Shumkonia mesophila: one gene and its partners. Each later gene encodes a partner of the first gene's protein in a complex. Links are inferred from orthologs where the notes say so. Each region holds a gene or a part of one and is shown in the gene's direction. Other genes may lie near its edges. The genes, in order: ODR01_RS12245, pnp and eno.

Region 1 (10,724 bases):
ACACCGTCTGGCCGTTGCGGTCCTGGATGCGGTCGATCAGGGTCGGGATGACGCGCTTGCCGCCGTTGACGATCATGGCGTAGGCGGCGGTCATGCGCAGAAGCGTGGTTTCGCCGGCCCCCAGCGCCATCGAGATCTGGGGCTGCAGGTTGTCGACGACGCCAAAGCGCTCGGCGTATTCCTTGACCCGCTCCATGCCGATGGTCTGGGCCAGGCGGACCGTCATCAGGTTGCGCGACTTCTCGATGCCCAAACGCATGGTGCTGGGGCCATAGAATTCCTGCGAATAGTTGGCCGGCCGCCATTTCGGCAGGCCGGGGCCCTGGTCGACGACGAAGGGGGCGTCGAGAATGAGGGTGGACGGCGTGTAGCCGGAATCCAGCGCCGCCAGGTAGACGAACGGCTTGAAGGCCGAACCCGGCTGGCGCAACGCCTGGGTCGCCCGGTTATACTGGCTTTCGCCGTAGGCATAGCCGCCGCTCATCGCCAGCACGCGGCCGGTGTGCGGGTCCAGCGCCACGAGACCGCCTTCGACCTCGGGGATCTGGCGCAGGGCGTAGGTGGCGGCCGGATAGGCCTTGCCCTCGCTGTTGGCGAGAACGGGCTCGGCGGCGATGACGTCGCCGACGGCCAGCACGTCGGCCGGATGGCGCACAGACGGGCCGACGCGTTGGTCTTCCTTCCACGGGCGGGCCCACTTCATCTCGGCCAATGGAATGCGGCCGGGCGAGCCGTCGGCCAGCCCCAGATTGGCGCCGGTCTCGTCGACGCCCAGGATCACGGCCCGCTCCCAGCGGCCGAGGCCGGGTTGCGGCGGCAGGGCGGCCAGGGCGGCCTGCCAGTCGGCGCCCGCCGGCAGGCGGGTCAGGGGGCCGCGCCAGCCATGGCGGCGGTCATAGGTTTCCAGCCCCTCGCGCAGCACGGTGTCGGCCAGTTGCTGAAGGCGGGGATCGAGCGTCGTACGGACCGCCAGGCCGCCTTTATAGAGGCCATCCTCGCCATAGACCTTGGCCAGTTCGCGGCGCACTTCCTCGGCGAAGAATTCGGCGGAGACCACCTCGGTGTCTGCGCGCGGACGCACGACGAGCGGCTCCGCGGTGGCATGCGTGGCCTCGTCCTGGGTGATGGCGCCGTCTTCCAGCATGCGGCTGATCACCCAGTCGCGCCGCGCGCGGGCCGCCGCCGGATGGCGGGTCGGATGATAGTTGTTGGGCGCCTTGGGGGTTGCCGCCAGATAGGCGGCCTCGGCGATCGACAGTTGGTCGAGCGACTTGTTGAAGTAGTTCAAGGCGGCGGCGGCGACGCCGTAGGAGCCGTAACCCAGGTAGATCTCGTTGAGGTAAAGCTCGAGGATGCGCTGCTTGGAGAAGGCGCGCTCGATACGGAAGGCCAGGATTGCCTCCTTGACCTTGCGCTCCCAGCTGACCTCGTTGCTCAGGAGGAAGTTCTTGGCGACCTGCTGGGTGATGGTCGAAGCGCCGACCGGGCGGCGATCGGAGCCTATGTTCCTGAAGTTGGTCACGGCGGCACGCACCACGCCCATGACGTCGACGCCGGGATGGCCGTAGAAGTTCTTGTCCTCGGCCGACAGGAAGGCGTTGATGATCCGCTTGGGCATGGCCCTGATCGGCACGAAGACGCGCCGTTCGATGGCGTATTCGGCAAGCAACCGGCCGTCGCCGGCATAGACGCGGGTCATCACCGGCGGTTCGTAGTCGGCCAGTTGGCGATAGTCGGGCAGGCCGCGGCCGAATTCGTGAAAGATGAACAGCACGCCGCCGGCCCCGGCGAGGCCGAGGATGACGAGGAGGCCGACGATCGAAATGATGGCGCGTTTCATGAATCCGAATCTGTCGCTCGCGAAGTCGGCGTGACCCGGCGCCAGAGGCGCCCCCGGTGACCGGATATCCGAGCCACGCTGCCTTTCCCTAAACCGGAATTATGGCCGACTTATGGCCGGGGACGCCGGAAGTGCCAGCGGCGCGAAGGCCCTTCACAACCGCGCGGCCTCCTCGACCCTGAGGAAGAACCTGTCGACCGCCCGCACCATCGCCGCGCCCAGCTTCGCCCGATAGGCTTTCGCGAGCAGGGCCCGCTCGTCCTCGCGGTTGGAAAGGAACCCCATTTCCAGCAGGACCGAGGGAACGTCCGGCCCCTTGAGGACCCGGAAGCCGGCGAAACGGTGGGTGTTGCGCAGAAGCTCGGTCTGCTGCCCGAGTTCGCCGACCAGGAAGGCGGCGAAGCGGGCCGATTCGTTCATCGTCTCGCGCTGGGCGAGATCGATCAGGATGTTGCTGACCTCCGGCGTTTCCTTGCTGAGGTCGACGCCGGCGATGAGATCGGCCTTGTTTTCGCTATCGGCCAGCTCGGCCGCCTCGCGGTCGGAGGCCTTTTCCGACAGCGTATAGACCGACAGGCCCCGGATGGCCGGCGTCTGGATGGAATCGGCGTGCAGCGAGATGAAAAGATCGGCCCCCGCCTCGCGCGCGAAGGTGACCCGGTCGCGCAACGGGATCAGGGTGTCGCGTTCGCGCGCCAGCAGGACCCGGTAGCGGCCGGTCTTTTCCAGCATCTGGCGGAACTCGCGGGCGGCCGACAGGGTAATGTGCTTTTCGTAGGTGCCGCTGGGGCTGATGGCGCCGGGATCGGCGCCGCCGTGGCCGGGATCGAGCACGATCAGCGGCTTCGGCCGGGCCTTTTCCGGCCGGCGCGGGGATGGCGCGAAGGGAACGGCGGCGGCCACCTTCGCGGACGGCGCCGCAACCGTCACGGCCATGGGCAACGGATCGGCTTCGGCCACCGCGGCCTCCGGCAGGACTTCCCGCCGGCCGGCGCGGACCGTCTTCATAAATCCTTCGGGGGTGCCGGCGCGCAGGTCGATGACCAGGCGGAATGGCGCTTCGGCGCCGCCGGTGAGATAGCGCGCGGCGGCGATGTCGGCGGGGGCGGCAAGTTCGACCACCACCCGCGTGGTGCCCGGCTTGAACAGGCCATAGCGGATCTTGCCGAACAGGCCGGCGGCCGAGGGCAGCGGCTGGGCCGGCAGCCGCCAGCCGACCTCGGGCAGGTCGACGACAAGGCGATAGGGATCGGGAAGCGTGAACAGTTCGGCCTTGGCCCCGCGGTCGAAATCAAGCACGACGCGCGTCATCGCGCCATGCTGGCCGACCCTGACATCGGTGACGGTGGGACGCGAATCGGCAGACGTGGCCACCGGCACGCCGCCCGCCAGCAGGCAGAACGGCAGCACAAGCAAGGCCAGCCAAGGTCCAATGCCAAAACGCCACATCTTGCGAATGCCGATTACGTCGCCCCCATATCTACCGGGTATCGGTCATTGCCCTCATCGTTTACGGTTTTACCCCGCGAAGATGAACCAATTCTTAATATTGCTCCCCAAAATCGTTAATAAGATGATTGTCGAACCCCCCTGGTGCCGTTATGTTAATCAAGTCCCTATGTTCGGCGGGGTGTCGCTCGAAGATCGTCTTTGCGTGACCACCGGTCGAACGGGTCTTGGAAATGCCGCGGTCTAGTCGCCCCATCTCGGGGACGAGCGGCGTGGTCCAATCGAGTTGAGGTTTTTATGCCGGATAGAGCAGCGCGACCAAATCCCATAGTGATGCCGCTCCCGCGGCCAGTGCCGGGAGTGATCGCAGGCGCCGCCGGCAATGTCCACAGTTGCGCCCGCGAATCCTGGAACATGCATTCCGAGAGATCCGCGGGGAAGCGGAGAAATATCTTTAATGGCCCCCAAGAAAATGCTGATCGATGCGCTGCATCCGGAGGAGACCCGGGTTGCGGTGCTGGATGGAAGCCGTCTCGAAGACATTGATGTAGAGGTCGCCTCCCGGAAGCAGTTAAAAGGAAACATCTATCTCGCCAAAGTCACGAGGGTCGAACCCTCGTTGCAGGCGGCGTTTGTCGAATACGGCGGCAACCGTCACGGTTTCCTGGCTTTCAACGAAATCCATCCGGACTACTATCAGATCCCGGTCGCCGACCGCGAAGCCCTGGTCGCCGAGCATGACGCCGACGAACGGGCCTTCGAGGCCCGGCGCCTGGCCGACCCGGACGCCCACGCCGACGCCGACGCCGAGCCGACGGTCGCCCATCACGGCGACCTCGAGGTGGTCGGCGGCGACGACGTCGAAGAAGTCGAGATTCGGCGGCCCACCTCCCGGCGGAACTACAAGATCCAGGAGGTGATCAAGCGCCGCCAGATCATGCTGGTGCAGGTCGTCAAGGAGGAACGCGGCAACAAGGGCGCCGCCGTCACCACCTACATGTCGCTGGCCGGCCGCTACTGCGTGCTGATGCCGAACACGGCGCGCGGCGGCGGCATTTCGCGCAAGATCCCCACCGGCACCGACCGCAAGCGGCTGAAGTCGATGCTGTCCGACCTCGCCATCCCGGAGGGCATGGGCGTGATCGTGCGCACCGCCGGGGCCGAGCGCAGCAAGGCGGAAATCCGCCGCGACTACGACTACCTGATGCGCCTGTGGGACAATGTCCGGCGGATCACGCTGGAATCCATCGCCCCGGTCCTGGTCTACGAGGAAGCGAACCTCATCAAGCGGGCCATCCGCGATCTGTACAGCCGCGAAATCGACGAGATCATCGTCGAGGGCGAGGAAGGCTACAAGACCGCCCGCAACTTCATGAAGCTGATCATCCCCAGCCATCTGAAACGGGTGAAGAAGTACGAAGACCAGGGCATGCCGCTGTTCCACCGCTATCAGGTGGAAAGCCAGCAGGATTCCCTGCACACCCCGACCGTGCGCCTGAAGTCGGGCGGCTATATCGTCATCAACCCCACCGAAGCGCTGGTTTCCATCGACGTCAACTCGGGCCGCTCGACGCGCGAGCGCAATATCGAGGAAACGGCGCTGCGCACCAACATCGAGGCCTGCGACGAGATCGCCCGCCAATTGCGCCTGCGCGACCTGGCCGGGCTCATCGTCATCGACTTCATCGACATGGAGGTCGGGCGCAATCGGGCCCAGGTCGAGCGTCGCCTGAAGGAAGCCATGCGCGTCGATCGCGCCCGCATCCAGTTGGGCCGGATCAGCGCCTTCGGCCTGATGGAACTGTCGCGCCAGCGGCTTAGGCCCAGCGTCATCGAGACCAGCTTCGAGGTGTGCACCCACTGCGGCGGCGCCGGCGTTCGCCGCTCCACCGATTCGACCGCGCTCCACCTGTTGCGCGCCATCGAGGAGGAAGGCATCCGCAAGCGGTCACTGGAAGCCATCTTCCAGGTGCCCTCCGAGGTCGCGCTTTATCTGCTGAACCACAAGCGCGAGATGCTGAGCGCCATCGAGCGCCGCTACGAGTTCAAGGTGATGTTGGCCGCCGACGACACGCTGGTGCCGCCGGACTTCCGCATCGAGCGGACCAAGGTGCGTGGGCCCGACGAACGCGCCCCGGTGGTGGGCGAGCGGCCGGTCGCCGCGGCGGAACACGACGAGCCCGACGAGGGCGAGGAGCGCGAGGAACACGAGGAACACGAAGAGCGCGAAGCCGCCGCGATGGCGGGCGAGGAGCCCGGCAAAAAGCGGCGGCGGCGGCGGTCGCGCCGCCACAAGCGGGGCGACGAGGCCGAGGCCGTGATCGGCGGCCCGCGGCCGGCTCCGGCCACCTTCGACGATGGCGCGGCTGCCGACGAGGAAGACGAAGGCGCCGTCCGCGAGACGGGCGCCCCCACCCGGCCGGAAACGGCGGAGGAAGAGCAGGAGAGAACCTCGAAGCGGCGGCGGCGCGGCAAGCGCGGCGGACGCCGGCGCCGCGGCTTGCGGCCCGAGGACAGGGGAGAGACGGGTGGCACCTTCGAAGCCACGGGTCCCGAGGCGGAGACGCCGCAGGACTCGACGGCCCCCGCCTTTGTCGAAACCGACGCCGTGACGCTGCAGGTCCCGGCCGCCCCGGCCTTCGCCGAACCCGACGCCGTGGTGCCGGTGGAGATCCACGAAACCCCGGCGGAAGGCGAAGCTGCCCCCGTCGACGCCGAAGCGAAGCCGAAACGGCGCCGCCGGGTGCGCAAGCCGAAGGAAACCGAGGACGTTCCGCCGCCGGTCGAGTCGGCCGATGCGCCCGTCGAACCGGCCGCGGAACCCTCTTTCCCGATGGTGGCGACCGAAGCGCCGGAGGCCGAGAGGGTTCCGGCGGTCCGCGAGCTGGTGGCGGTGGCGACCGAAGTTGCCGACGCCGTCATGACGGCGGAAAAGCCCGGCGAAGGCCCGAAGGAAGACACCAAGGAACGGGAAACGCAGGACGCCAAGACCGAGGTCATCGACGTCGACTCGCCGGAGGTTCGCGCCTCCATCAAGCCGCGCCGCGGCTGGTGGCGGCGCCCCTAGCCGGCTCAGGTCCGCCAGGCGATAAGGCGGCGGGCGGCTTCGGCCATGTCTTCGGTGCGTCCGGCGAAGGAGAACCGCACGTAGCGGTTCCCCCGGTCGGGGTCGAAGTCGATGCCCGGCGTCGCCGCCACCCCGGTTTCGGCCAGCATGCGCGCGCAGAAGGCGCTGCTGTCGTTGGTCAGGTGGGCGACATCGGCATACAGATAGAAGGCCCCGTCGGCCGACGCCATGCGCGCGAAGCCGGCCTTCGGCAGTTCGCGCAGCAGCAGTTCGCGGTTGCTGGCGTAGCGCGCCACATGCCCGTCCAGCTCGGCCCGGCAGCCCAGCGCCGCCAGGGCGGCGTATTGCGACACCGTCGGCGGCGAGATGAACAGGTTCTGGGCCAGGCATTCGACGGGGCGCAGCAGTTCGCCGGGCACCACCATCCAACCCAGGCGCCAGCCGGTCATCGAATAGTATTTGGAGAAGCTGTTGACGACGACGGCCTGGCCGGAAAAGGCCAGCGCCGTCTCGGCCGGCTCGCCATAGGTGATGCCATGGTAGATCTCGTCGGAGATCAGCCGCACGCCACGCCCGGCGCAGTAATCCACGATGGCCTTCAGGCCGTCCCGGCCGATCATCGTGCCGGTCGGGTTGGAGGGGCTGGCGACGATCAGGCCATCCAGGCGCCCCTCGATCTTCTCGAGCAGGCCGGGGGTCGGCTGGAAGTTGGTTTCCGGCCCGACCGGCACCTCGATGGCCTCGACGTCGAGCGCGCGCAGGATGTTGCGGTAGGCCGGATAGCCGGGGCTGGCCAGGGCCACCCTGTCCCCCGCCTCGAAGGCGGCAAGGAAGGCCAGCACGAACGCCCCCGAGGAACCGGTGCAGACGACCACGCGGCCGGGATCGACGGCGACGCCATAACGGTCGGCGTAATGGGCGGCGATGCCCGCCCGCAGGGCCGGCAGCCCGAAGGCGTCCGTATAGCCCATGCGATCGGCCGAGAGCGCCGCCCTCACCGCCTCGAGGACCGCCGCCGGCGCCCCGGTGCCCGGCTGGCCGACTTCCAGGTGCAGGACGTCGCCGCCGGCCGCCTCGCGCTCGTTGGCCGCGCGCATGACGTCCATCACGATAAAGGGCGGGATGTTCCCGCGCTTCGCCACTTTCATGGCCATGGTCCGGTCCAGTTCCTGTTCTTTTCTCGGGTTCGATCGGGGACGCGGGATCAGCCGCCGGTCGCGGCCAGCCCGTAGCCGCGCGGTGGCGGGTCGGCGGCGATCGCGCAGGCGTTGGGATGGCTGGGCAGTCCGTCGGGACAATAGGCGGCATTGACCCGCCCAAGGATCGGCGAGACCGTCACCTGATGGCCGCGCCGCCGCAACTCGTCGGCGGCCCCCTCGGCCATTCCGCTCTCGACGAAGGTGGTGTCGGGGACTCCCTGGTGGTGAATGCGCTTCGCCTCCAGTGCCGGCACCAGGCCCTGTCGGCCCAGAACCGCGCGGGCGGCCACGTTGATCAGGGACGTCGGCGCCGCGGCGCCGCCGGACGCCGCCCCCGCGAAGATAAACTCGTTGACGTTCTCGTTGATCACCATCATCGGTCCCAGCGAGGTCGGGCCGCGGCCGGCCGGGCCCGGCAGCGCCGCCAGCAGGATGCCGGTGCCGCCGGCGAAGCGGCCGGTGCCGAACAGGTTGTTCATGGTGAGCGTGCAGGCCACCGCCGAGGAATCGCGGTCGACGACCACGAAACTGGTGGCGCTGGGGTTTTCCAGCCGCTCGACCGGCTGCGGGGCGATCTCGGCCGCCGGCGTATGGCGGTCCTCGCGATAGGAGGCCATCAGCGGCTCGACCCGGGCCGGCGCCGCCAATTCGGCCGGCGGCACGGCGCTCGTCCCATCCTCGTTGAGCCAGCGGCCGCGGTCGGCGAAGGCGCGGAGCGCGCTTTCGGCGAGAAGGTGGTCGCGAACCGCCGGCGAAGCGTCCTCGAAGCGGTCGCCATCGGCCAACATCCGCCACATCGCGGCCTCGAGCGCACCGGCGGCGCCGGGCGGCGAGCTGAAATGGGCGACGGTGTTGCCATAGGGAACGCGAACGGTTTCGCGCCAGACCGGCCGATAGGCGCGAAGGTCGTCGATGCCGAGCGAGCCCCCCACCGCTTTGACCGCGGCGACCAATTGATGGGCCGTCGGGCCGTCGTAGAAGTCGCCGGGTCCGGCCCGGCGGAGCAGGCCCAGCGTCGAGGCCAGTTCGTACTGGACCAGGGTCTCGCCCTCGCCGGCTACCCGCTGGCCACCCGCCTGGCCGAAGATGCGCCGCCGGTCGGGGTCGGCCAACAGGGCGTCGCCCACCCGCGCCAGATCGACGGCGAAGGCCCGCGACACCGGGGTGCCGAAGCGGGCCAGGTTCTCGGCGGAACCGACCAGGCTTTCCCAGCGCAGCCGGCCGAAACGCGAATGCAGGGCAAAAAAGCCGCGCGGATTGCCGGGAACGGCAATCGGCCGGGCGGCGCCGGCCGGAATGGCCTTGGGCGGCCGGGCCAGGAAATCGAGGGTTTCGGTCTTCTTGGTCCGCCAGTCATGGACGACGCACACGCCACCGCCGCCCAGGCTGGCCGATGACGGCAGCGTCACCGACAGGGCGAAGTAGACGGCGGTCGCGGCATCGGCGGCGGTGCCGCCGGCCGACAGCACGTCGCGCCCGATCGTCGCGGCCCGGGGTTCGTCCGCCGCCACGCCGCCCAGGAAGCCCTCGACGAAGCCGACGGTCCCCTGCTGGGGTTCCCCCGAGGACGAGCAGCCGCCGGCAAGGAAAATCAACCCAGCCACGGCGATTTGACGCCAGCGATTCCTCCCACTACCTTTTATTGCAACGGAAGGGATGACGGATTTGTCCAAACGCGTTTCCTCTCTTGTGCTTGCCGTCCTGTTCGCGGCCACGGTTGTCGAGCCGGCGGCGGCGGCGCGCGAATTCAAGTTCATCCGCGATACCGAGATCGAAAATACCATCCGGGTTTTTTCGACGCCAGTGTTCCAGGCGGCCGGCCTCGATCCTTCGGCGATCGAGGTATACATCGTCAGCGATTCCACCCTCAACGCCTTCGTCGCCGGCGGCCAGAAGCTTTTCCTCAACACCGGGCTTCTGATGCAGAGCGCCGACGCCGGCCAGCTCATCGGGGTCATCGCCCACGAGGCCGGCCACATCGCCGGCGGCGATCTGGCGCGCATCCACGACGTCATGCGCAAGAGCTCGGCCCAGCAGATCCTGGCCATGGTCCTGGGCGCGGCGGCGGGCATCGCCAGCGGGCGCGGCGACCTTGGCGCCGCCGTCGCCGCCGGAGGCGCCCGGGCGGGACAGGAAAACTTCTTCCAGTACAGCCGCAGCCAGGAAGCGGCGGCCGACGCCGCCGCCATGCGTTTCCTCGACGCCACCGGCACGCCGGCGACCGGCCTCCGCGATTTCCTGGGCACGCTGGCCGATCAGGAATTGCTGAGCACCCGCTTCCAGGACCCCTATCTGAGGACTCACCCGATCACCCGCGAGCGAATCTCGGCCCTCGACAACCACATCAAGCAGTCGGCGCGGCCCACCGCCCCACTGCCTTCCGAATACAAGAGGCTGCACGAGCGCATGCAGGCCAAGCTGCAGGCCTTCCTGGAACCGCCCGCCCGCACGCTGAAGCGCTTCCCGGAAAGCGACACCAGCCTGCCGGCCCGCTATGCGCGGGCCATCGCCTATTACAAGGTGCCCGACCTGGAGAAGGCGCTGCCGCTGATCGACGGCCTGATCGCCGAAAATCCGTCCGACCCCTACTTCCGCGAGATGAAGGGCCAGATGCTGTTCGAGAACCGCCGCGCCGCCGAGGCGATCCCGTCCTACGAGGCGGCGATCAAACTGCTGCCGGCCTCGCCGCTGCTGCGCCTCGACCTCGCCCGCATCCAGCTCGAAATGAACGATCCGGCGATGCTCGACCCGGCCATCGAAAACCTGCGCGTCGCCCAGCAGGCCGAGCCCGACTCTTCATGGATCTGGCGCAATCTGGCCATCGCCTACGGCCGCAAGGGCGACAAGGGGCTGAGCACGCTGGCGCTGGCCGAGGAGGCCTATTTTCGCGGCAGCCTGCGCGAGGCCCGCGAATACGCCAAGCGCGCCGAAAAGCTTTTGCAGGGCGATTCCCCGGCCATGGTCCAGGCGCAGGATATCCTGCAGGCCACCGCCGATCTCAATCGCGACGGCAAACCGGACAAGGAAGAAAAATAGGTCCGCCATGGCCGCGATGTCGGCGTGCCGCCGATGGATGGTCGCGAGTGCGCGGGCGGGCGTGGCCGCCGGCATCGTCCTTGGCATCGCCGCCTGCGCGGTTCCCCGCGCCACGGTGGACCCCTCCGGGCGG
Region 2 (7,738 bases), on another replicon or contig:
CCAGCGCCGTCGTCTGCTTGACTACGTCAAGAACAAGGAGACGGCGCGTTACGAGGCCCTCATCAAGGAACTGGGCTTGCGCCGCTAAGGCCGCCGCATGTCGACGGCCTTTTCCCGGCCGGGCCTTCGGGGCCGTGTCCGGAGCGGGTTATCCCGCGAAATTCAAGACCAAGTGAAGACGCCGGGCAAGAATCCGCTTGCCGTGGCGGCGTGCGTGTCCGCCATTGCCGGCCGGACCCGTCCCGATGGGGACGGGTATACCGCCGGCGTGGCGGCGTTGGCGCGCCTTCACCGCCGCATGGAAGTGCGGTGCGGGAACGGATGGAAGGAAATTCACCGTGACGAACATGTTTAAGGAATTCCGCAAGGAAATCGACTGGGGCGGACGCCGCCTCGTTCTCGAAACCGGCAAGATCGCGCGCCAGTCCGATGGCGCGGTGCTGGCCACCTATGGGGACACCATCGTGCTGTGCACCGTGGTCGGCGACAAGAACCCCAAGCCGGGCATCGATTTTTTCCCGCTGACCGTCCACTACCAGGAGAAGACCTTCGCCAGCGGCAAGATCCCCGGCGGCTTCTTCAAGCGTGAGGGCCGCCCCTCCGAAAAGGAAACCCTGACGTCGCGCCTCATCGACCGGCCGATCCGGCCGCTCTTCGCCAAGGGCTACCGCAACGAGACCCAGGTCATTTGCACCGTGCTGTCGCACGACATGCAGAACGACCCCGACATCGTCGCCATGGTCGGCGCCTCGGCGGCGCTCACCCTCTCCGGGTTGCCGTTCCTCGGCCCCATCGGCGGCGCCCGCGTCGGTTACATCGATGGCAAGTACGTGCTCAACCCGGCGCTGGACGAAATCGCGGTGACCGACCTCGATCTGGTGGTCGCCGGCACCCAGGAAGGCGTGCTGATGGTCGAATCGGAGGCTCACGAGCTGTCCGAGGAGGTCATGCTGGGCGCCGTCATGTTCGGCCACGAGGCCTATCAGGCGGTGATCGACGCCATCATCGACCTGGCCGAGGTGTGCGCCAAGGAGCCGCGCGACGTGCCCGAGGCGCCGGCCGGCAAGGACGCCATCGCGGCCCGTGTCAAGGAGATGGCCGAAGCCGGCCTGCGCGAGGCCTATGGCGAAACCGCCAAGACCGAGCGCCACAAGAAGATCGAGGCGATCCGCGAGCAGGTCGTCCAGGCCCTCGCCGCCGACGAATCGCTGGACGCCAAATTGGTGGCCGACGTCCTGCCGGGCCTGTTCAAGGACCTCGAGAAGGACATCGTCCGGCGGGCCATCCTGGAAACCGGGCGGCGCATCGACGGACGCGACACCAAGACGGTCCGTCCGATCGCCACCGAGGTGGGCGTGCTTTCGCGCACCCACGGCAGCGCGCTGTTCACCCGCGGCGAGACCCAGGCCCTGGTGGTGACCACGCTGGGCACCGGCCAGGACGAGCAGATCATGGACGCGCTGGTCGGCGAATACCGCGAGCACTTCATGCTGCACTATAACTTCCCGCCCTACGCGGTGGGCGAAGCGAGCTTCATGCGGGGGCCGGGCCGCCGCGAGATCGGCCACGGCAAGCTGGCGTGGCGGGCCATCCGTCCGTTGCTGCCGGCGAAGGAGGACTTCCCCTACACCATCCGCGTCGTCTCCGAGGTCACCGAATCCAACGGCTCGTCCTCGATGGCGACCGTCTGCGGTTCGTCGATGTCGATGATGGATGCCGGCGTTCCGCTGGCGCGCCCGGTGGCGGGCATCGCCATGGGCCTGATCAAGGAGGACGACGGCATCGCCGTGCTGTCCGACATCCTGGGCGACGAGGACCACCTGGGCGACATGGACTTCAAGGTCGCCGGCACCGAGCGCGGCGTCACCGCGCTGCAGATGGACATCAAGATCACCTCGATCACCCAGGCGATCATGAAGACGGCGCTGGAACAGGCCCAGCAGGGCCGGCTCCACATCCTGGCCGAGATGGCCAAGACCATCGAAGGTTCGCGCCAGGCGGTCAGCGAAAAGGCGCCGCGCATCACCGTCATCCATATCGCCAAGGACAAGATCCGCGAAGTGATCGGCTCCGGCGGCAAGGTGATCCGCGAGATCTGCGAGGTGACCGGGGCCAAGGTCGACATCGAGGACGACGGCACCATCAAGGTGGCGGCGGTCGACCAGAAGGCGGCCGAGGCGGCGATCCAGTGGATCCGCGGCATCGCGGCCGAGCCCGAGGTGGGCGCCATCTACGACGGCAAGGTCGTCAAGGTGGTCGACTTCGGGGCCTTCGTGAACTTCCTGGGCAGCCGCGACGGCCTGGTTCACATCAGCGAACTGGCGCCGCGCCGGGTCGGCAAGGTGTCCGACGTGGTGAACGTCGGCGACCAGGTGAAGGTCAAGCTCATCGGCATCGACGATCGCGGCAAGGTCAAGCTGTCGATGAAGTCGGTCGATCAGCAGACCGGCGCCGAAGTGACGCCCGAAAAGGCGTCCTCCGAGGAGGCCGCGCACTGACGGTATGACGGCGATCCGGCGGCGCGGGACGCCGCCGGACGGGCCGGCGTCGGCGGAAAAATCCGTGACGCCGGCTCGATTGTCCCCATATGAAAAACAACCCGGCCGCGGCCAGTCCCGCCGCGAGTCCGGGGCAGGGATGGAATGTCCGGCGAGGAGACTTGATGTGAAGCCGCTTCAGCCTGTGGTCATTTCCGGCTTCGAGGTGCTGCCGCTCGTCGAAGGCGGCAAGGGTGTGTCCATTTCCAACGGCGAAAGCGCCGGCGCCTGGGCGGCGGCCGGCGGCGTCGGCACTTTCTCGGCCACCAACGCCGATACCTACGACAGCCAGGGGCGGCCCATCTTCCAGGACTATCTGGGCAAGAACCGGCGGGAACGTTTCGAGGAACTGGTCGCCTACGCCATCCACGGCGGCATCGTCCAGGCGCAGCGCGCCCACGAGGTTTCGGGCGGGCGCGGCCCCATCCACATGAACATCCTGTGGGAGGCCGGCGGCACGGAACGTGTGATGCACGGCATCCTCGAGGGGGCGCGCGGGTTGGTGCATGGCGTCACCTGCGGCGCCGGCATGCCCTACAAGGTGGCCGAGATCGCGTCGCACTACGGCGTCTACTATTATCCCATCGTGTCTTCGGCCCGGGCCTTCCGGGCGCTGTGGAAGCGCGCCTATCACAAGTACGCCGAATGGCTGGGCGGCGTCGTCTACGAGGACCCCTGGCTGGCCGGCGGTCACAACGGACTGAGCAACGTCGAGGACCCCGAGGCGCCCCAGGACCCCTATCCGCGGGTGGTCGAACTGCGCGCCACCATGCGCGAATTCGGCCTCGACGCGACGCCGGTCTTCATGGCCGGCGGCGTCTGGTACCTGCGCGAGTGGGAGCACTGGCTGGACAATCCCGACATCGGGCCGCTGGCCTTCCAGATCGGCACCCGGGCCATCCTGACCCGCGAAAGCCCGGTGTCGGAGGCCTGGAAGAAGCGGCTGCTCAACCTCAAGAAGGGCGAGGTCTTCCTCAATCGCTTCAGCCCGACCGGCTTCTATTCGTCGGCCGTCAACAACAGCTTCATCCAGGAACTGCGCGGGCGCAGCGAGCGGCAGGTGGCGTTCACCCGCGAGCCGCTGGGCGAGCATACCGAGGCGCTGTCGGTGGGCGCGCGCGGCCGCCTGTTCTACCTGACCGCCGCCGACAAGGTGCGGGCCGAGGGCTGGATCGCCGAGGGCTACGTCACGCCGATGCAGACCCCCGATTCGACCCTCGTCTTCGTGACCCCGGGAAAGGCCGAGCAGATCCGCGCCGATCAGAGCGGCTGCATGGGCTGCCTTTCCGCCTGCCGGTTCAGCAACTGGGCCCAAAACGAGATCGGCAGCACCGGCAAGCTGGCCGACCCCCGCTCGTACTGCATCCAGAAGACGCTGCAGGACGTCGCCCACGGCGGCGACACCGACAGCAACCTGATGTTTTCCGGGCACAACGGCTATCGGTTCGCCGACGATCCGTTTTATGGCAACGGCTTCATTCCCACTGTCGGCGAGCTGGTCGAGCGGATGGCCAGCGGCGACTGAGGGGCGGGTCCGGGCAAAATACCCATAATTTTTGTGTTGATACCGGGAGTGAACTCCGATATCGTATTCGAATTATGCTTATTTCAAACAACAAAATAGCTATATAAGAAACATGACAAAAATACGCCCCTACAGCCATGTCATCGATCGTCTGCGCGCCGCCGGCCTGCGGCCGACGCGGCAACGATTGGCCTTGGCCAAGCTGCTGTTCGATGGCGGCGACCGCCACGTGACGGCGGAAATGCTGCATGCCGAGGTTTTGAACGCCAACGTGCGGGTGTCGCTGGCCACGGTCTACAACACCCTGCACCAGTTCACCTCGTGCGGGCTGCTCCGCGAAATCGTGGTCGACGCCTCGCGCTCGTACTTCGATACCAACATGTCCGAGCATCACCATTTCTACATGGAAGACGGCGGCGAGCTGCTCGACATCCCCGGCGACCAGATCGTGGTGTCCCGGCTTCCGGCGGTTCCGCAAGGCAAGCAGATCAAGCGCGTCGAAGTCATCGTGCGGGTCGGCCTCGAGAGGCACTGAGCCTCTCCGAGGCGAGGTTCCGGTTTTCTTTTTCGCGATGGGCGGTCAATGGCCGCCGCGAAGGCTGTCTATTCGACGGCCTCGTCCGCGTACGCCCCCCAGAACTCGACCCGGCGCAGCCATCCCTTGAAGCCGTCGATTTCGGCCTGGCACCAGGCGCTGCCGCCCGGGCAGCCCAGCAGGAAGCCGACGACGCCGGCTTCGGCGCGGACCACCGCCCGGCTGTCGGAATCGGGCTTGCTGCGCAGCGTGCGGGTGGCGCCGGTGACGATCAGCGTGCGCTTGCCGCTGACCAGGCTCTGGTGCATCCAGCCCTGGGTACCCTGCCAGTCGCGGACCTTTCGCCAGGTATGGTGCTCGGCGATGATCTCCAGCGGCACGTCCTTGCGCAGATAGACCCAGTCCTCCGGGTACTGGACCCCCGGTCCGGTGCGCAGCTTGGCCTTTTCCGAACGCAGGCTGACGAAGCGGGGCAGCGGCAGGCCGGTTCCCTCGGCGGCGGCGAGGGCCGGCGCCCCGGTCCCCAGCAGGAAAAAGACGGCAAGCGCAAGGGAAAGCGGGCGGATCGATCTCGGCACCGGGAGGTGACCTTTCAGGGCGGGTTGGCGGGCCCATTATAGGGCGAAGCGCGCGCGCCGGGTCAAGCCGGCCGTCGCGGCCGGGACGCCGGCCGGTCGTAAATACGCAAGGCTGGACAAGGCCCTGGCATGCTGCTATGGCCTGACCGGAGGTTGCAGACCGGAGGGCCGTGAATGGCGCAGACCAAGCCCGTCGTCGTCGTTACCCGAAAGCTTCCCGACGCCATCGAAACGCGGATGATGGAGCTGTTCAGCGCGCGCCTCAATCTCGACGACACGCAGATGACCCGGACTCAGCTTATCGAGGCGGTCAAGGACGCCGACGTGCTGACCCCCACCGTCACCGACCGCATCGACGCCGAGATCATCGCGGCGGCCGGACCGAACCTCAAGCTGATCGCCAACTTCGGCACCGGCGTCGATCACATCGACCTGGCCGCCGCCGCCGCGCGCGGCATCGTCGTCACCAACACGCCCGACGTGCTGACCGAGGATACCGCCGACATGGCCATGGCCATGATCCTGGCGGTGGCGCGCCGCCTGGGCGAGGGCGAGCGGGTTCTCAGGGCCGGCAAATGGTCGGGGTGGTCGCCGACCTGGATGCTTGGCCGGCGCATCAACGGCAAGCGCTTGGGGATCGTCGGCATGGGGCGCATCGGCCGCGCGCTGGCGGTGCGGGCCCGCGGCTTCGGGCTGTCCATCCACTACCACAACCGCCATCGGGTGCATCCCGACATCGAGGCCGAGCTGGAGGCCACCTATTGGGACAGCCTGGACCAGATGCTGGCCCGCATGGACATCATCTCGGTCAACTGCCCGCACACCCCGGCCACCTATCACCTGCTGTCGGCGCGCCGGCTGCGGCTGCTGGCGCCGCAGGCCTTCGTGGTCAACACCTCGCGCGGCGAGGTCATCGACGAAAGCGCGCTGACCCGCATGCTGGCGGCCGGCGAGATCGCCGGCGCCGCGCTCGACGTCTTCGAGAACGCGCCCGCCGTCAACCCCAAGCTGCTGGCCTTGGACAACGTCGTCCTGGTGCCGCACATGGGCTCGGCGACCATCGAGGGGCGCGTCGCCATGGGCGAGAGGGTGCTGATCAACATCAAGTCCTTCGTCGACGGCAACCCGCCGCCCGATCGCGTCCTTCTCGACGCGCCCTGAGCCCGCCGGCGACCGCCTCCATGTCCGCCGCCGCCCCGCCGCGGCCGTTGGCCCGGGCCATTCCCTTCGTCGAGCCGGCCGATGCCTTCGCCGCCTTCGCCGCCGATCCCGTTGCCGCGCTGCTCGACTCGGCGGCGCCGGCCGGCGGCCGTGGGCGTTATGCCTATATCGCCGCCGATCCGTTTCGCGTGCTGACCTGGCGGTGGGGCGATGCCGGCGACCCGCTGGCCCTTCTCGCCGCCGGGCTGGCCGGCCGGCCGTTGGCCGCCAACCCCGGCCTGCCGCCCTTTCAGGGAGGCGCCGTCGGCTTCCTCGGCTACGAGCTGGCCGGGACGCTCGAGCGGCTGGCGCCGCCCGCTGCCGCCGGGCCGGCGCTGCCCGATCTCTTCTTCGCCTTCTACGACACCGTCGCCGCCTTCGATCTCGAAGACCGCAAGGCCTGGGCGATCGCCGCCGACGTCGCGGCGGCCGGCCCGCGGCCGCCGGCCGGCCGCCGCCTGGAGGCGCTTGCCGCGCGCCTGGCCGCCGCGCCGGCGCCGCCGAACGACCCGGGCACCGCGTCCTCCTGGCGGGCCGAAACACCGCGCCCGGACTACGAGGCCAAGGTCGCGCGCACGGTGGACTACATCCGGGCCGGCGACATCTATCAGGCCAACCTGTCGCAGCGCTTCCTCGCCCCCCGCCCGCCCGGCCTCACGCCCTATCTGCTGCACAGGCGGGTACGCGCCGCCAGCCCGGCTCCGTTCGCGGCGCTGCTGGCCTGCGGGCCGGGGCAGACCGTCGTCTCGGCCTCGCCCGAGCGCTTCCTCAGGCTCGCCGCCGACGGCGCCATCGAGACCCGCCCCATCAAGGGCACCCGGCGGCGCGGCGCCGATGCCGCCGAGGACGCGGCCTTGGCGCGCCAGCTGATGGCCAGCGCCAAGGATCGGGCCGAGAACCTGATGATCGTCGATTTGCTGCGCAACGACCTGTCGCGCGTCGCCGTGACCGGCAGCGTCGGCGTGCCGGCGCTCTGCGAACTCGAAAGCTTCGCCTCCATCCATCACCTGGTGTCGGTCATCGAGGCCCGGCTTAAGCCCGGGCTGGGGCCGGTCGATCTCCTGCGCGCCGCTTTTCCCGGCGGCTCGATCACCGGGGCGCCGAAGATTCGCGCCATGGAGATCATCCGCGAGCTGGAGCCGGCCCGGCGCGGCCCCTATTGCGGGGCCATCGCCTGGATCGGCTTCGACGGGGCGATGGATTCCTCGATTGTCATCCGCACCCTGGTCGTCGACGGCGACGATGTCATCCTGCAGGCCGGCGGCGGCATCGTCGCCGATTCGCAGCCGGCGGCCGAGTACGAGGAGACGCTGGACAAGGCCAGACCCCTGATGGCATGCCTGGACCCCCGGAAAGGCGGCGG
Region 3 (10,471 bases), on another replicon or contig:
CCGCTGACGCTGCTGGCCGGTCCGTGCGCCATGGAAAGCCGCGCCCACGCCATCGAGGTGGCCGGCGCCCTGGTGGCGATGGCGGCCAAGCTGGGCGTCGGACTGATCTACAAAAGCTCGTTCGACAAGGCCAACCGCACCAGCGTCAACAGTCCGCGCGGCATCGGCATGGAGGCGGCGCTGGCGGTCTTCGCCGAGATCCGCGAGCGCTTCGGCTGCCCGGTCGTCACCGACGTCCACGAGGCGGCGCAGTGCGCCCCGGTGGCCGAGGTGGTGGACGTGCTGCAAATCCCGGCATTTCTTTGCCGGCAGACCGACCTGCTGGTGGCCGCCGCCGCCACCGGGCGCGCCGTCAACGTCAAGAAGGGGCAGTTCCTGGCGCCCTGGGACATGGCCCAGGTGGTGGCCAAGCTGGAGGGCGCCGGAAACCGCAACATTCTTCTCACCGAACGCGGCGCCAGCTTCGGCTACAACACGCTCGTGACCGACATGCGCGCGTTGCCCATCATGGCCCGGACCGGCTGCCCGGTGGTGTTCGACGCCACCCATTCGGTGCAGCAGCCGGGCGGCCAGGGCGCGACCTCGGGCGGCCAGCGCGAGTTCGCGCCCGTGCTGGCCCGCGCGGCGGTGGCGGTGGGCGTGGCCGCCGTCTTCATCGAAACCCATCCCGACCCGGACGCGGCGCCGAGCGACGGGCCCAACATGATTCCATTGCACGACCTTCCCGACCTGCTTGAAACCCTGCTCGCGATGGACCGGCTGGCCAAATCCCGGCCGCTTACCGTCTAGAGGCGAAGGAAGAAAGAGAGAAAAGCCATGACAGCCATCATCGACATTCAACCCCGCCAGATCCTGGATTCGCGCGGTACCCCGACCATCGAGGTCGAGGTGACGCTGGAAACCGGCACCATCGGGCGCGCCGCCGTGCCGTCGGGCGCCTCGACCGGCGTTCACGAGGCGGTCGAGTTGCGCGACGGCGACAAGACGAAATTCGGCGGCAAGGGCGTGCTCAAGGCCTGCCAGTCGGTCAACGGCGAAATCTACGAGGCGCTGTCCGGCATGGACGCCGAGGAGCAGCTTCTGATCGACCAGACGATGATCGACCTCGACGGCACCGCCAACAAGGGTCGGCTCGGCGCCAACGCCATCTTGGGCGTCAGCCTGGCGGTCGCCAAGGCGGCGGCCGAGGAATGCGGGCTGCCGCTCTATCGCTACATCGGCGGCACGCAGGCCCGTCTGCTGCCGGTGCCGATGATGAACATCGTCAACGGCGGCGCGCATGCCGACAACCCCATCGACATTCAGGAATTCATGATCATGCCGGTGGGCGCCGGCACCATCGCGGACGCCGTGCGCATGGGCGCCGAGGTGTTCCAGGCCCTGAAAAAGGGCCTCAAGGATGCCGGCCACAACACCAACGTCGGCGACGAGGGCGGCTTCGCCCCCGGCCTGAAAAGCTCGGAAGAGGCGCTTTCCTTCATCACCAAGGCCATCGAGAAGGCCGGCTACAAGCCGGGCGACGACGTGGTGCTGGCCCTCGATCCGGCTTCATCCGAGTTCTACAAGAAGGGCAAGTACGTGCTGGCCGGCGAGGGCAAGACGCTGGATGCCGAGGGTATGGCCAAGTACTACGGCAAGCTGGTTTCCAAGTACCCGATCGTCTCGATCGAGGACGGCATGGCCGAGGACGACTGGGCCGGCTGGAAGGTGCTGACCGAAATGTTGGGCAAGAAGGTGCAACTGGTCGGCGACGACCTGTTCGTCACCAATGCAAAGCGCCTGGCCGACGGCATCAAGAAGGGCGTCGCCAACTCGATCCTCATCAAGCTCAACCAGATCGGTTCGCTCTCCGAGACCCTGGAGACGGTCGAGATGGCTCACAAGGCCGGCTACACCAACGTCATTTCGCACCGCTCGGGCGAAACCGAGGACACCACCCTTGCCGACGTCGCGGTGGCGGTGAACGCCGGACAGATCAAGACCGGCTCGCTGTCGCGCTCCGACCGCCTGGCCAAGTACAACCAGCTCATCCGCATCGAAGAGGAGCTGGGTCCGGTCGCCCGCTACGCCGGCAAGTCGATCCTGCGCTAGACGCCGGCGACATCGAAAAAACGGAAAGGGCGGCCTCCGGGCCGCCCTTTTTGCGTCTGGACGAGTCTTACGAACTTGTAATGGCGCGGCAAGGATACGGCAAGGCGGGGTCCCCATCTTCTGCTGCACACCGGGACGCCGAAGCGGCCCGGCAATTACAGAAGAGAGAGGAGATCACTATGCCTGCTTCCCGAATTCTTACGGCAGCCTTCGCCAGCGCCATCCTGCTGGGCGGCGCCGGCAGCGCCTTCGCTTGGGACAGCGACAACAACTACGCATACCTGGACTGGGTGAACAGCAAGGTGACGACGGCGGACGCCGCGCGCATCGCCGAGGAGGCGACCGGCGGCACCACCGCCTATCTCACCTTCGATCACTACGACAGTTCCGGACTGAACGTCTACCGGGTGGACACCCGGTCGGCGGACGAGGTCGCGACCGTCGAGATCGACGCCAATACCGGGGCTGTCCGCAATGTGAGCCGGGTGGCCGCCGCCGACGCGGACTCGTCGAGCGGCGACCTCGCGGAGGTGCCCCAGCCGGGCCCGTCCGACAACCCGTCGTAAGGACCGCTTGGCGATGACGGAATGGAAGGGCGGCGCCAAGGCCGCCCTTCCCATTTCGCTGTCGATGAAAGGAGGGGCTTGCCGCCCCTTGCCGGAGGCGGCGTCAGTTCCCATCGTTTCTGTGGGGCAAGGGGGGGCAGGCGGCCTTTCCGATGTCGTTTGCAGAGAGGGGGCCCGATGTCCATGAAGATCCTGGTCATCGAAGACGACGCCGCGACGCTGGAGTATGTGGCGGCCGGCCTGGCCGAGCATGGCCACGTCGTCGACCGCGCCGCCGACGGCAGCGAGGGGTTGTCGCTGGCGGTCGGCGAAGCCTACGACGTCATGGTGGTCGACCGCCGCCTTCCCGGGGTGGACGGCTTGTCCATCGTCAAGGCGGTGCGCGGGGCCGGCGTGAAGACCCCGGTCCTTTTCCTTACTACCATGGGCAGCGTCAACGACCGCGTCGAGGGCCTGGAAGCCGGCGGCGACGACTACCTGGCCAAGCCGTTCGCCTTTTCCGAGCTGCTGGCGCGCGTTCACGCGCTGGCCCGCCGGCCGCCCCTGGCCGCCGAGCAGACGGCGTTGCGGGTGGCCGACCTGGAAATGGACCTGGTGCGCCGGACGGTCAGCCGCGGCGGCCGGGCCATCGACCTGCAGCCGCGGGAATTCGTGCTGTTGGAGTACCTGATGCGCAACGCCGGCCGGGTGGTGACCCGCACGATGCTGCTGGAGCGGGTTTGGGATTTCCATTTCGACCCCAAGACCAGCGTCGTCGAAACCCACATCAGTCGGCTGCGCACCAAGATCGACAAACCCTTCGAGAAGGATCTCATCCACACGGTGCGCGGCGCCGGGTACAGCCTCGATGCGCCTGCCTAAATATCTCCGCAGCACCTCCTTTCGTATTGCCGCCGCCTATGCCGGCCTGTTCGCGGCGTCCGTCGTCTTCCTGTTCGGGATGGCCTACGGCCTGATCTCGCGCGAGATGGAACAGCAGGTCCGGGCCAGTGTCGGACAGGAAGCGCGCCTGCTGGAGGATGCCTACCGCGAGAAGGGGCCTGCCCATTTGGCGTACATGGTCGCGGCGCGCACCGGCCCGGCGGGGCGGGCCGACGGCGCTTATCTGTTTCAGGACCAGGCGGGGACCGTCTTGGCCGGAAACTGGCCGTCCATCGCGCCGTTCGCCGGCTGGCGCGAGCTCGAGGTTCGGGTGCCGGCCGCCGGCCGCGGTACGGGACGGGTGGAAACCATCCTCGGCCTCGGCATCCGTTTCGCCGACGGGTTCCTGATGGTGGGCGCCAGTCTGCGCCGGATCGGCGAGGTGCAAAGGCTGCTGTTTCAGACGCTGAACTGGACGCTGGGGCTGACGCTGCTTCTGGCGCTGGTCGGCGGCGCCGTCGTCGGGCGCGGGGCGATGCGCCGGGTGGAGGCGATCAACCGCACGACCCACGACATCATCCGGGGCAACCTGTCCAGGCGGGTGCCCATCCGCGGCGTCAGCGACGAGTTGGACGACCTGGCCGTCAACATCAACCGCATGCTGGACCGCATCGAGGTGCTGATGGGCAATCTGCGGCAGGTCACCAACGACATCGCCCACGACCTGCGCACGCCGCTCGGGCGCCTGCGCCAGCGTCTCGAGAAGGCGCGCAACCGGAAAGATCAGGGCGAGGAGGAGTGCGAGGTGCTGGACACCGCCATCGCCGAAACCGACGCCATCCTGCATACCTTCGCCGCCCTGCTCAGCATCGCCGAGGTCGAGGCGGGCGCCCGGCAGCGGCGCTTCGCAGACGTCGATCTGTCGGGTTTGGCCGAAACCATCGTCGAGGCCTACGAAACGGTGGCCGAGGACAACGGCCAGACGCTGACGGGCGCCATCGGCGACGGACTGCTCTGCCGGGGCGACCGCGACCTGTTGACCCAGATGATGGCCAACCTGGTGGAAAACGCCATCCGCCACACGCCGTCGGGCACCCGCATCGGCGTTTCCCTGGCCGGCGGGAGGGAGGGCATCTTATTGGCCGTCGGCGACAACGGCCCCGGCGTTCCGGCCGACGACCGCGACCGCATCTTCCGCCGCCTCTATCGCGCCCAGCAAAGCCGCACCACCCCCGGGACGGGGCTCGGCCTGGCCCTGGTCAAGGTGATCGCCGAACTGCACGGCGCCGCCGTGGTCGCGCTGGACAACCATCCGGGGCTCAGGGTCGAGGTGCGCTTTCCCGCGGCCGGCCGATAGGGAATTTCGGGAATTTCGTAGAATTTCGGGGACACCATACTTAATTCACCCTTCTTCGCTCTGGGCAGCGATGAAACCTCTCTCATGAATTAAGTATGGTGTCCCCGAAATTGGGCTATGGTGTCCCCGAAATTAGGCCGTTCAGGTTGCGGATTCCGGTGGCAGAACCACCCCCGTCTGCGCCGTGATGCGGCCATAGTGCTCGACGCGGCGGTGGCGCGCGAAATCGAAGATGGTTTGCTTGCCGAAGACGGTGTCGTCGAGGTCGCAGGCGTGGATCAGAAGCTCGTCGGCCTCGGTGGCGGCGCGGGCCACCACTTCTCCGTCCGGGTTGACGATGACGCTGCCGCCGATCAGCGGATGGCCGTCCTCCAGCCCCGCCTTGGCCACCGCCACCACCCAGGTGCTGTTCTGATAGGCCCCGGCCTGCAACACCAGGTTGCTGTGGAACAGCCGCTTTTCCGGCCCTTCCTCGGGCTTCTGGGAATTGGTCGACGGGGTGTTGTAGCCGAGCAGCACCATCTCGACTCCTTGAAGGCCCATGACGCGGAAGGTCTCCGGCCAGCGGCGGTCGTTGCAGATGCACATGCCCATGATGCCGCCCAAGTTGCGCCATACCGGAAAGCCGAGGTCGCCGGGCTCGAAGTAGTACTTCTCCAGGTGCTGGAAGTTGCGCTCGGGATCGAAGGCGCCGTGGCCGGGCAGGTGGACTTTGCGGTACTTGCCGACGATGGCCCCCTCGCGGTCGGTGAGGATGGCGGTGTTGAAGCGCCGGTCTTCGGGGGAGCGCTCGGCATAGCCCAGGTACATCGCCATGCGGTAGCGGCGGGCCAGTTCGAACAGCGGGCGGGTGGCCGGGCCGGGCATCTCGGCCTCGTACCAGCCGTCGATCTCGGCGGCGTCGGTGGTGTAATAGCGGGGGAAGAAGGTGGTCAGCGCCAGCTCGGGATAGACGATGAGGTCGGCGCCCCGCGCGTGGGCTTCCTCCATCAGCGCCATCAGGCGGAGGACGACGGCCTGGCGGGGCTCGGCCCGCTGGATGGGGCCCAGTTGGGCGGCGGCGACGGTGACGATGCGCATGAAGGCCGATTCCTTGTCTGTCGATCCGACGCCTTTTACCGCCGCCGGCCGGCGATTTCACCGGCTAATTCATCGCTCGCGTCACACTGGTGCTGCCGGTAACGATCCGTTAACTTTTTCCGGCTTACCGTGAAGGCGAGGGAATCGACCTTGTGGAAACGAGGACGACGAGCAGGAGGGATTCCGCGGTTCCATGGGGCTTATCGTCGAAATCCGGTCTCGCGCCAGGCATGTCGTCGGCCCGATCCTCGGCATCTGCGCGGTGGCGTACTTCGCCTATCACGCCGTGCAGGGGGACCGCGGGCTGCTGGCGTGGATCGCCCTCAAGCAGCGGGTGGCGACGGCGCAGGCCGATCTCGACCAAATCGCCGCCCAGCGCAAGATTCTCGAACACCGGGTCAGCCTGCTCTATCCGGAAAACCTCGATCCCGACCTGCTCGACGAGCGGGCGCGCCTGATGCTCAACTACGGCCACGCCACCGACATCGTCATCTTCCCGAAATCCACGAAGGCGCCGGCCCAGGACCCCGCTAAGGGAGCTTCCCGCCCGCATCCCTGAGGGGCGAGCGCTCGCCGATCAGGTCGGGCTCGCCGCTCAATTCCAGCACCCGCCGGCGCACCTCGTCGCGCAGCGCCAGCGCCGTTTTCCAGGCATCGCCGCCAACTGCCGTCTCGGCGGGCGAAACCGACTGGCCGATGGTGATGCTGATGCGCCCGCGGCGCGGGAACCACGAGCCGTCGCGCAGCACCGAGCGGGTGCCGCGCAGGGCCAGCGGCACCACCGGCAGGCTGGCGCCGGCCGCCGCCACGAAAGCCCCCAGATGGAAGGGCAGCAACCCGGGGCCGCGGGTCAGCGTGCCTTCGGGGAAATAGAGCGGCGGCCGGCCGTCGGCGCCGGCGGCGATGCGGGCGGCGTCGGCGGCGCTCTGGCGGGCGTCGAAGCGTTCGACGAAAACGGCGCCGAGGCGCTTGAGGAAGGTGCCGGCCACGAATTGCGGGGCCAGTTCGGCCTTGGCGACGAAGGCGACCGGGCGGGGCAGGGCGGCGGTCAGCACGCAGCCGTCGAGATAGCTCATGTGGTTGGAGACCAGAACGAACGGTACCTCGGCCGGCGGCAACGTTTCGGCACCGATCAGGCGGGGCCGAAGGCCGGTGAGGCCGAAAAGCAGCCGGGCCCCGGCGCGGGCCGCCCGCCAGCGCAGGCGGGCGGAGGGCAGCCCGGCCACCAGAAGCCACACCGCCGGCCCGACCACGACCGCCAGGACCAGCCAGAACCAAGCGGCGTAGCCCCATTCGCCCAGCCGCCGCCGGGCGCGGCGCAGGGTCGGGCCGACGCCGGAAAGGGCGATGCGGGCGGTCTGGCGCCACACCGCCGGACGGGAGCGGCCGATCAGCCCCTTCTCGTAAAGCTCGCGGCTGGCGGCGCGGCGGATCTTGCCGCTGGAGGTCTTGGGCACCGTGTTGGGCGGGGCCAGCACCACCTCGTCGGGCGGCGCCCCGATGAGGTCGGCGATCAGGCCGTTGATGTCGGCGCGCAGCGCGGCCAGGGCATCCGGTTCCCGGCGTCGGGTTTCGGCCAGCACGATCAGGCGTTCGGTGCCGGTGTCGGCGGCGCGGCCGCCGAACACGGCGACGGCGCCCTTGCGCACCTGCGGGTGCTCGCCCACCGCGTCCTCGATCTCGGCCGGGTGGATGTTGCGCCCGGCGCGGATGATGATGTCCTTGATGCGGCCGGTGACGTAGACGTCGCCATCGGCGATGTAGGCGCGATCGCCGGTCTCCAGCCAGCCGTCGGCCGAAAACAGCGCCTTTGTGGCCTCGGGATTGCGGTAATAGCCGCTGGTGGCCGACGGCCCGCGGAATTGCAGGCGGCCTTCGCGGCGGTCGGGCGCTTCGCGGCCCGCCTCGTCGACCACCCGCATCTCGTGGCCGGGGATGGGCCGGCCGCAGGCGACGAATTCGATGGCCTTGGGATCGTCGGCGGTTGCCGGTTCGGCGCGTCCCGCCGTCGCCAGCGGCTCGCGCAGCACGCGGTCGATCAGGGGGCCGCGGTCGAGCGGCGAGAAGGCGAGGCCGACGCAGTTCTCGGCCAGCCCGAACATCGGCATCATGGCTTGGCGCCCAAAGCCGAAGGCGGCGAAGCGCTCACCGAACCGGCGCACGGTGTCGGGACTGACCGGCTCCGCCCCGTTGGCGGCGATGCGCCACGAGGCGAGGTCGAGGCCTTCGAGGTCGCGCTCGGGAATGCGGCGCAGCGCCATCTCGTAGGCGAAGTTGGGGGCGGCCGAAATGGTGCCGCGATAGCGGTGGATGGCGTGCAGCCAGCGGGCCGGACGCCCGAGAAAGGAAAGCGGCGCCATGAGGACGAGCGGAATGCCGTGATAGAGGCTGCCCAGCCAGGCGCCGATCAGCCCCATGTCGTGATAGAGCGGCAGCCAGCTGACGCAGACGTCGCCGGGGCCGACCTCCAGGGCCTTGCCCATGGCCCGCACGTTGGCCAGCAGGTTGGCGTGGGTGAGCGTCACCCCCTTGGGCGTGCCGGTGCTGCCCGAGGTGTACTGAAGGAAGGCGATGTCGCCGGCCGCCACCGCCGGCAGGGCGCCGGCATCCGCCGTGACGGCAGCCGCCGTCAACTCGGCGACGGTGACGACGTGACGCAGGCCCTCGACCTGGGAGCGCAGCAGCCGGCCCAGCCGCCTGGCCTCGTCGTCGGTGATCATGGCCGCGGCCCGGCAATTGCGGGCGAGGCCGGCGTGCCGGCGCACGTGCTCCTCGATCTGGGTCGGACGGGCCGGCGGATAGATCGGCACCGGAATGCCGCCGGCCATCAGGACGCCGAAGAAGGCGAGGAAATAGTCGGGGCCGGTCGGCAGCATCAGGATCACCGCCTCGCCGGGGCCAAGGCCGCCGGCCCGCAAGCCGGCGGCGACGCGGGCGGCGCCGCCGTGAAGGCCGCCGTAGGTCAGCACCTCGCCGTCCCCCTCGTCGGCATAGAAGCGGATGTGCGTCCGGCCGGCATTGGCGGCGGCGTGATGGGCCAGCGCCTCGATCAGGGTCTCGGCCCGGTGCGGCAGCGAGCCCACGGGCTGGGCAGCCGGAGCCGCCGGCGTCGCTGCCGGCGGCGGGCCGGCCCGCCGGCCGGGCGCCGCCTGGGCCGCCGCGACGGCGCGCAGCAACTCGCGCGGCGTTTCGGCGCTGCCCAGCACGGTCTCCGGCAGGGCGACCGAGAAGGCCGCCTCGACGCGGGCGACCAGCTCCACCCGGCTCAGGCTGTCCAGGGCCAATTCGCGGTCGAAGGAACTGTCGAGCGACGGGGCCGGGCCCGCCGTTCCGGGATGCAGTTCGGCGACGAGGCCGGCGACGACGTCGAGCAGCCGCCGCCCGGCGGTTCCGTCGTCCTCCGTCCCGGTGGCGTCTTCCGGTGGTGCCATGCCTTCCCGTTCCCGCGCGATGACCTTGCGGATCATATAGTATTTTTCTGGGGTTTCGACGGGGGCGAGAGCGAAAACCGGCACGAAAACGGCGAAAATCATGTTAACAATTTTTAAGTTAATTCAAATTTTATACTTACGTAACAATCAATTACGAGCCTATTTTTTATGCGATCCAATGGCTTGTTTTGTGGGGCTGCCTGCCTTATTTTTCTCAGCAATCAACTTCCCCATTTGACAGTCAGGCAGCGGGGGACTCATGGCGACTGCACCCAAAAACGCAACCGGCGCCGCCAAGGCACCGGCCAAGAGGAAGACCACTCCACGCAAGAAGGGCGGCGACGATAAGGCGCCGTTCTCGACCGCGGACCTGCTGCGCGACTACCGGCAGATGCTCCTCATCCGGCGGTTCGAGGAAAAGGCCGGCCAGCTGTACGGCATGGGCCTGATCGGCGGCTTCTGCCACCTCTATATCGGCCAGGAGGCCGTGGTGGTCGGCCTGCACGCGTCGGCCGCCGAGGTCGACACCCTGGTTACCAGCTATCGCGACCACGGCCACATGCTGGCCTGCGGTATGGACCCCGGGGGCGTGATGGCCGAACTGGCCGGGCGCGTCGGGGGCTACTCCAAGGGCAAGGGCGGCTCGATGCACATGTTCAGCCGCAAGGTCAACTTCTTCGGCGGCCATGGCATCGTCGGCGCCCAGGTGCCGATCGGCACCGGGCTGGGCTTCGGCCACAAGTACAAGGGCGACGGCGGCGTCTGCTTTACCTATTTCGGCGACGGCGCGGTCAACCAGGGCCAGGTCTACGAATCCTTCAATATGGCCAGCCTGTGGAAGCTGCCGGTGGTCTACGTCATCGAGAACAACCTCTATGGCATGGGCACCGCGGTGGCCCGCGCCTCGGCCAGCGTCGAACTGTCCCGCCGCGGCGACGCCTACGGCATTCCCGGCGTTCAGGTCAACGGCATGGACGTCATCGAGGTGCGCAAGGCCGGCGAGAAGGCCGTCGCCCACTGCCGTGCCGGCAAGGGGCCGATCATCCTGGAGATGAAGACCTACCGCTATCGCGGCCATTCGATGT

Evidence for each region.
Region 2: the proteins of ODR01_RS12245 (region 1) and pnp are in contact, whole or in part, in a cryo-EM structure (PDB 9QH0), measured with the Escherichia coli proteins. The link is inferred for Shumkonia mesophila from one-to-one orthologs.
Region 3: the proteins of ODR01_RS12245 (region 1) and eno are in contact, whole or in part, in a solved structure (PDB 2FYM), measured with the Escherichia coli proteins. The link is inferred for Shumkonia mesophila from one-to-one orthologs.

What each region holds. Positions count from the first base shown.
Region 1 is NZ_JAOTID010000006.1:181,608-192,331, forward strand. What follows is about bases 3,351-6,556. They hold ODR01_RS12245 (Rne/Rng family ribonuclease), read left to right. Parts: upstream 3,351-3,746; coding sequence 3,747-6,356; downstream 6,357-6,556. Other genes in these bases: ODR01_RS12250 (pyridoxal phosphate-dependent aminotransferase), read right to left, coding at 6,362-6,556. Also shown: ODR01_RS12235 (penicillin-binding protein 1A), read right to left, coding at 1-1,840; ODR01_RS12240 (N-acetylmuramoyl-L-alanine amidase), read right to left, coding at 1,994-3,289; more of ODR01_RS12250, read right to left, coding at 6,557-7,510; ODR01_RS12255 (gamma-glutamyltransferase), read right to left, coding at 7,561-9,159; ODR01_RS12260 (M48 family metalloprotease), read left to right, coding at 9,221-10,591; ODR01_RS12265 (DUF3047 domain-containing protein), read left to right, coding at 10,599-10,724. UniProt on the Escherichia coli protein: Endoribonuclease that plays a central role in RNA processing and decay. Required for the maturation of 5S and 16S rRNAs and the majority of tRNAs. Also involved in the degradation of most mRNAs.
Region 2 is NZ_JAOTID010000001.1:424,047-431,784, reverse strand. The notes cover bases 1-2,922. They hold pnp (polyribonucleotide nucleotidyltransferase), read left to right. Parts: upstream 1-347; coding sequence 348-2,498; downstream 2,499-2,922. Other genes in these bases: ODR01_RS01855 (NAD(P)H-dependent flavin oxidoreductase), read left to right, coding at 2,665-2,922; rpsO (30S ribosomal protein S15), read left to right, coding at 1-88. In the rest of the region: more of ODR01_RS01855, read left to right, coding at 2,923-4,062; iron response transcriptional regulator IrrA, read left to right, coding at 4,175-4,597; ODR01_RS01845 (SH3 domain-containing protein), read right to left, coding at 4,666-5,175; ODR01_RS01840 (2-hydroxyacid dehydrogenase), read left to right, coding at 5,350-6,336; pabB (aminodeoxychorismate synthase component I), read left to right, coding at 6,357-7,738. UniProt on the Escherichia coli protein: Involved in mRNA degradation. Catalyzes the phosphorolysis of single-stranded polyribonucleotides processively in the 3'- to 5'-direction. Also involved, along with RNase II, in tRNA processing.
Region 3 is NZ_JAOTID010000002.1:188,912-199,382, forward strand. Bases 1-2,953 are described here. They hold eno (phosphopyruvate hydratase), read left to right. Parts: upstream 1-816; coding sequence 817-2,091; downstream 2,092-2,953. Other genes in these bases: kdsA (3-deoxy-8-phosphooctulonate synthase), read left to right, coding at 1-789; ODR01_RS04385 (PepSY domain-containing protein), read left to right, coding at 2,271-2,657; ODR01_RS04390 (winged helix-turn-helix domain-containing protein), read left to right, coding at 2,841-2,953. Outside these bases: more of ODR01_RS04390, read left to right, coding at 2,954-3,518; ODR01_RS04395 (sensor histidine kinase), read left to right, coding at 3,505-4,875; ODR01_RS04400 (N-carbamoyl-D-amino-acid hydrolase), read right to left, coding at 5,017-5,955; ODR01_RS04405 (FtsB family cell division protein), read left to right, coding at 6,149-6,514; ODR01_RS04410 (AMP-binding protein), read right to left, coding at 6,486-9,422; pdhA (pyruvate dehydrogenase (acetyl-transferring) E1 component subunit alpha), read left to right, coding at 9,646-10,471. UniProt on the Escherichia coli protein: Catalyzes the reversible conversion of 2-phosphoglycerate (2-PG) into phosphoenolpyruvate (PEP). It is essential for the degradation of carbohydrates via glycolysis.